DNA from 2 places in the Nitrospirillum karajorum genome. Region 1 is predicted to be linked to the other one. Evidence: riboswitches for the same ligand, from Rfam matches in the RefSeq annotation. Region 1 holds a riboswitch; the other holds the start of a gene.
The links. Region 1 has a riboswitch for glycine ahead of UCD39_RS28725 (S41 family peptidase). Riboswitches for the same ligand answer to the same signal wherever they lie in the genome.

Region 1 (3,410 bases):
GACCTGCTGCGACCCAGTCGCCGTCGATCGGCTCAGCAGGCCCACGGTATCGACCAGCCCTGCATTCAAGCCGTCTTCCGGCCGGACGATTTGGATGGGACGGTCGCCGTTGTATTGGGTCTTGAGCCGCGTACCGGTGACGATGATGGGCTCAAGGTCGGTGCTTTCCGACTGCGCCGTCTTGTCGGTGTCCTGGCTGGACGATGTCTGCGCCAGTGCTGGCCCCAGGGCCAGGCTGCTCAAGGTGAAGGCCGCCGAGGCCAACAAATGTCGCTTTTTCATTCTTCGTCCCCAACGAATTTGGCTTCCCTGTTCGTTTTGCTTGTGACGCCTTCCCCAGGCCCGGCGATCAGGCAACAAAAGCCCGTTCGCGCCCCTGCCCGGAGCGCGGTGCTAATCACCGGCATTTTTTTTATTTTGCTTTTTTAAAGTTAGTACTGACTAACAGAATGATGAAAACCCAAAAGATATCCAGCAACCGGGAGCGTTCCCGCCACCGGCTTTTGAAATTGACAGATGGAGCGGCATGGGCGCCGATCGGCGCCCACTTTAACTTAGTCGTTGATACTGTTGTATTTTTCCAGGTCGGTTTGTAGGCGGACTCCACGATAGGCGTGACACGGCATGGCCCGGGACGTGAGCCTGGGCATGCGAAGGGGCAACGGTTATCGGGGCTGTGATGCACCCGTTCACAGAGCAGGACCTAATGGTTTGATTTTTTACGCGCCTAATATTCGGCGGGATTTTCCCCGCCCACTCCGGCGCCCCATCTGTCTTTTTGCCTGAGAGATTTACTCCGTCGGCGGATCGGCTGGAAACCAGCGATCTCTTTCCAGATTTTGAGTGTTTGTACGGTCCTTTTGCCTGAGAGTTTCCGGGGCGGTTGCTCCTTCGGCGTCGACCAGGGGCAAAGCCCACCAGCCGATCTCTCCCGTACAAGACGGTCCGGATGTTCGGGCACAAAAAAGGAAATGTCAATTGCATTCGTGCAGAAATTATTTTCGTGCGCCCCAGCGATGATTCCGGTCCTTTTTCAACGTTTCCCTCCTTTCATGCCGTTGCCGTGCGCCCCGATAAAATCGCATCTCGGGACTGGGAAAAGGTGCTTGACACCCGGTGGCGACTCAGGCGTTCAATTAAGGGCTGATGCGGGAGAGACCGGTGATCGGGGCTATTCGTATACCGGCGCCGAAGGGGTAGCGATCTCAGGCAAAAAGACAGATGGGGCGCAACGGCCATCCGCCGCGGGCGCGCGACCATGCCTGAATTCACCATTCCGGACTGAGGTTTCCCGGGCACGAGGTTCGGTGCCGTCCGTCCATCAACGGTCGGGGGCGTTGTCCCGACCGGCCCGGATGGCGGCGGGGCGCGCCGAGTGGGCGGGCGTCCTGTCGAACAGCGACAAACAATGGAGCACGGAGGCAGTTTTGGGGATTTCCATTGGGGGGCTGGTGCGTCCCATCGTTGCGGCCTGCATCGTCTTGCTGGCGCCTGTCGGCGCTCAAGCGGGCGATCGGGCGCTGATGCGGTTTCCAGACATACATGGCGATGAGGTGGTCTTTTCTTACGCGGGTGACCTGTGGCTGGCCACCACCGATGGCGGGACGCCGCGCCAGTTGACCAGCGGGCCCGGCCTGAAGCTGTTCCCGAAATTCTCCCCCGACGGGCAATGGATCGCCTTCACTGGCCAATATGGCGGTGACGAGCAGGTTTATGTCATGCCCGCCAAAGGCGGTGTTCCGCGCCAGCTGACCTTTTATCCTGCGCGGGGGCCGTTGCCGGCCCGGTCGGGCTACGACAACCAGGTGACGGGATGGCGGCCCGATGGTTCCGCCATCCTGTTCCGGTCGCTCCGCGATGTGCCCACGGTGACGGAGGCGCGGCTCTACACCGTCCCCGCCGCCGGTGGCGAGGTGGTGCCGCTGCCCATGGCGCGTGCGGGCGCGGGCGTGTTTTCCCCGATGGGGGCAAGGTGCTGTTTTCCACCACCTCGCGCGACTTCCGCGCCTGGAAGCGGTACCAGGGCGGGTGGGCGCAGGACCTGTTCATCGCTGATCTGTCATCCAAGTCGTTGACGAACGTCACCCATAATGTCCGCACCGACCGCGACCCGATGTGGACCCGCCGGGGCATCTTCTTCCTGTCGGACCGCGACGGCCATCTCAACCTGTATCAGGCCGACGTCAATGGCGGGACCGTCCGCAAACTGACGAACTTCACGGCAGGGGATGCGGAATGGGCCAGCGCGGACGCGGATGGCAATATCGTCTTCCAGTATGAAGGCACGCTTCACGTTTATCGGGCGTCGGCGAATGCCGAGCAGACGCTGGCGCTGGACATTCCCGCCGGGGACGGGGCGGGTAGGCCGCACACCGTAAGGGTTGGCGGGCAGGTGGAGGACAGCGCCCTGTCCCCGGATGGGCGCCGGGTTGCGGTTGTGGCCCGGGGCGACATCTTCCTTCTTCCCGCCGACGGCCCTGGCGCCGCCCTGAACCTGACCCATAGTTCCGATGCGCATGAGCGTGCTGTCGCCTGGGCACCCAATGGACGCAGCCTCGCCTTCGTGTCCGATCGCGGCGGTGACGAGGAACTGTGGGTCATGGCCAGCGACGGTGGCGGCGTGCGTGCCGTCACCCGCGACAGCCACACCCGCTATTACCGTCCCGTCTGGTCGCCCGATGGGCGCCGCATCGCTGTGCTGGACAAGGATGGCGGCCTATTCGCGGTCGACCTCGCCACCGGCACCCGCCGGCCGGTCGGCGCCACCCGGGCCTGGTTCCAAAGGGATTATGAATGGTCGCCCGACGGACGCTACCTGACCTATGCGGAGATGCAGGCCAGCAACCTGCGCGCCATCCGTATTTGGGATGCGGATACCGGCCGGAACGAGATTGTGACCGATACCCTCTACGATTCCTTCAACCCCGCCTGGTCGCCGGATGGGCGTTACCTTTGGTTCCTGTCCGTGCGCGACCCGAACCTGCAGGTGGCCGAGGGCGAATGGAACTATGCCGCCAACCGGCAGACGCGCCTCTATGCGTTAGCCCTGCGGCCAGATGTCCCGAACCCGTTCATGCCGCCGAACCTCAACGAGGATGCGAAGGAGGGACAGCGGCCGTCCGCCGCCGATGCGCCGGCAGCCAATGGGGCCGGGAACGACAAGGGAGGCAAGAAGCGCGCCGCCGTGGAGTACGACGGTTTGGCGCAGCGGCTGATCCAGGCCCCGGCCGGTCCAGACAATTACGTCGATCTTGTCGCCGCCACCGACAGGCTGATCTTCCGGCTGCACGATGCCTGGACCTTCGGCGAGGAGGAGGGACACGCGTCCCTGTTCAGCCTGCCGTTCAAGGGCGGGAAGCCGGTGCGGGTGGTTGACGCCCCCCAGGGATATGATATCGACGCGGCCCGAA
Region 2 (3,410 bases), on a different contig from region 1:
CCCGGCGCAGGCCGGGCCGCGCGATCGGGATCAGCCGCGGTAGTAGCGCTGCGGCACGAACGGCAGGGCGGCCACCTTGGCCGGCAGGGCCTTGCCGCGCACGATCAGCGACAGGGGCGCGCCCACGGCGGCGTTGGCGGCGGTGACATAGCCCATGGCGACCGGGGCGTTGGCGCTGGGGCCGAAGCCGCCGGAAGTGACCTCACCCACCGTCTGGCCGCTGGCGTCCTGGATTTCGGTATGTTCGCGCGCCGGCGCCCTGCCCTCCGGCTGGATGCCGACGCGGTAGCGCGCGGCCCCCTCGGCCAGCTGGCGGCGGACGATGGCGTCACCGGGGTAGCCCCCTCCTCCCGCCGGCGCTTGGAGATGGCCCAGGTCAGGCCGGCCTCGACAGGCGTGGTGGTGGTGTCGATGTCATGGCCATAGAGGCACAGCCCGGCCTCCAGGCGCAGGCTGTCGCGGGCGCCCAGGCCGATGGCCGCCACCTCGGGTTCCGCCAACAGCAGGCGGGCGACATCCTCGGTGCGGGCGCCATCAATGCCGATCTCGTACCCGTCCTCGCCGGTGTAACCGGACCGGGCGATGGTGACCGGAATGCCCTTCAGGCTGGCGTTGACCATGGACATGAAGGGCATGGTGGCGACCTCGGGCACGAAGCGGGCCAGCACGGCCGCCGCCGTGGGGCCCTGCAAGGCTAGCAGGCCCCGGTCGTCGCCCAGATACTCAACCTCGATACCCGGCAGGCCGGCCGTCAGGTGCGCGATGTCCTGCACCTTGCAGGCGGCGTTCACCACCAGGAACAGGTGGTCGCCCCGGTTGGCGATCATCAGATCGTCCAGGATGCCGGCCTGGTCGTTGGTGAAGAAGCTGTAGCGGATGCGGCCTTCCTTCAGCGCCTTCAGCTCGCCCGGCACCAGCTTTTCCAGCGCCTCGACGACACCGTCGCCGCGCAGGACGACCTGGCCCATGTGCGACACGTCGAACAGGCCGGCCTGCTCCCGGGTGTGAAGGTGTTCCTTCAGCACGCCCAGCGGATACTGGACGGGCATGTCATAGCCGGCGAAGGGCACCATCTTGGCACCCAGCTCGCGGTGGAGGGCGTTCAGCGGCGTAGTGAGCAGGGGCGAATTGGTTTCGGTAACCATAGGTGCCAAGGACTCCCGGCGGACGAGTTCATCCCGCACGGACGGATTCCGTGTGGGCTCGCCCCCCTCTGTCCCGGACCCTGAGAGATTCACGGGGGACGACCCTGTCATCAGGTCGGACCCGCTTACTCCGTCGGTGGGCTTTGGCCTCCAACGCCGGAAAGCCACCCGCAGGGGGTGGCGACAGGCATTGCCGTGAGGCCGGACCGCTTTCCAGATGCGCTTCTTCCTCGCGGTCCTTTTGCCTGAGAGTTTCCGGGGGCGGTTGCTCCTTCGGCGCCAGACCCGAACGGGACCAGTCTCTCCCGCGAGGTGTCATCAGCTTCGCGCACGCACCCTAATCCAATGGCCCCCCAAAAGTAAAGGCGGGCCGCTGCCCCGCGACCCGCCTTCCCCGAGGGTCCCCGGCCTTGGGCGCCCCTGCCCGGCCGGTCGAACCCGTACGCCTTGTGCCTTTGCTTATTTCCCGGCCGGAACCGGCGGGGCCGGCGGCTTGGAATTGAAGCGGATGTTGGCCTCCAACTGCTCCGGCGTCAGCTGGAAGCCCACCAGCACCTCGTAGTAGCGGCCGTCGACTTCCGGGCTCAGCGGGATGAACTGGGTCAGCCGCTCCACCGAACCGCCGCTGCCGCCGCTGACATCCAGGGTGACGTTGTAGGTCTGCTTGGTCAGGATCTTGCGATCGGCGTCGGTCACCGCGACGAAATAGGTTAGCGGCAACGGGCCGCCGGTGTAGGCGGGACCGGTGCTGGCGCCCACGCGCAGATTCTCGGTCATGGTGACGCCCTTTTCGCTGTACTCGCAGCGACCCTCGATATTGGGCATCACGGCGGTGTAGCTCAGCTGGCCGTTGGCGCCGGGCACGCCCACCGACGACGCGTCGCGGACGATGGCCACGGTGGGGCAGCCGGGACGGTAACCGACGTTCTTGTTGGCGCATGCCGCCAGCGACAGCATGAGAGGCATCCCCAAAAGCAGGGCCAGGCGGCTGCGGGTGCCTTTCCTGGGGGGCCAACCTATATTAGTGTCCGTGTGGATGTTCATTGAAGCGGGGCTCGTCTGGAGTTGGACGCCGGCCGGCGTCGGGGCCCCGCGACAATAGAGAAGCAGCCATACCGGCACAAGACATCGCCTGCGCCATCCTTATATTGATGGGCGACGAGATTTAACGTATCGGCGCTGGCGATCCTCAGCCGCACCGTTTTATGATCCGCCGCCATGATCGGCCCCGCGCGCCGGGGCTTACCGGAACCCGAGTAGACCTGATCACCATGACCAAGCCGACGCTCAACATCCTCTTGGCCTCCCCGCGCGGTTTCTGCGCCGGTGTGGACCGCGCCATCCAGATCGTGGAGGTGGCGTTGCAGCGGTACGGCGCGCCGGTCTATGTCCGGCACGAGATCGTGCACAATCGCTACGTCGTGCAGGGCCTGGAGGCCAAGGGCGCCATCTTCGTGGAGGAACTGGACGAGGTGCCGGATGGCCGTCCGGTGGTCTTCTCCGCCCATGGCGTGCCCAAATCCATCCCGGCCGAGGCTGAAAACCGGAAGCTGATGTATGTCGACGCCACCTGCCCGCTGGTGTCCAAAGTCCATCGTGAGGCGGAACGCCATTTCGCCGACGGCCGCCAGATCATCCTGATCGGCCACGCCGGCCACCCCGAGGTGGTGGGCACCATGGGGCAACTGCCGCCAGGTGCCGTGCTGCTGGTGGAGTCGGAGGAGGACGTGCGCACCGTCCAGGTGGACGACCCGCTGAACCTGGCCTTCGTCACCCAGACCACGCTGTCGGTGGACGACACGGTGCAGATCGTGGCGGCGCTGAAGGCCCGTTTCCCCGCCATTGCCGGGCCGCGCAAGGAAGACATCTGCTACGCCACCACCAACCGCCAGACGGCGGTGAAGGCCATCGCCGAGAAGGCGGACGCCATCCTGGTGCTGGGCGCGCCCAACAGCTCCAACTCCATGCGCCTGGTGGAGGTCGCGGCCAAGCACGGTTGCGTCAATTCCATGCTGGTGCAGCGGGCCACCCAGATCGACTGGTCCATGATGGACAAGGTCAAGGTGCTGGGCATCACCGCCGGCGCGTCGGCCCCGGACATCCTGGTGCAGGAGGTCATCGAGGCCTGCCGTGAGCGCTATGACGTCCAGATCGAGGAAGTCGTGACCGCGGTGGAAAACATCACCTTCAAGCTGCCGCGCGGCCTGGCGGCGGAGTAATTCCGGGTCCCGCAATCGCCGGGCGCCGCCATCCGGCGGCTTGGCT

Region 2: it holds a riboswitch for glycine, as region 1 does, so the genes downstream of both, gcvT (glycine cleavage system aminomethyltransferase GcvT) here and UCD39_RS28725 (S41 family peptidase) in region 1, are expected to answer to the same signal.

Annotation. Positions count from the first base shown of each region.
Region 1 is NZ_JAZBQB010000002.1:91,178-94,587, forward strand. Features, by position in the region: gene UCD39_RS08140 (TonB-dependent receptor domain-containing protein) at 1-282, opposite strand, end outside; glycine riboswitch at 843-944, opposite strand; glycine riboswitch at 1,140-1,231, shown strand; partial or broken gene UCD39_RS28725 (S41 family peptidase) at 1,524-3,410, shown strand, end outside.
Region 2 is NZ_JAZBQB010000003.1:1,943,336-1,946,745, reverse strand. Features, by position in the region: partial or broken gene gcvT (glycine cleavage system aminomethyltransferase GcvT) at 31-1,145, opposite strand; glycine riboswitch at 1,369-1,463, opposite strand; gene UCD39_RS22720 (hypothetical protein) at 1,605-2,102, opposite strand; gene ispH (4-hydroxy-3-methylbut-2-enyl diphosphate reductase) at 2,417-3,364, shown strand.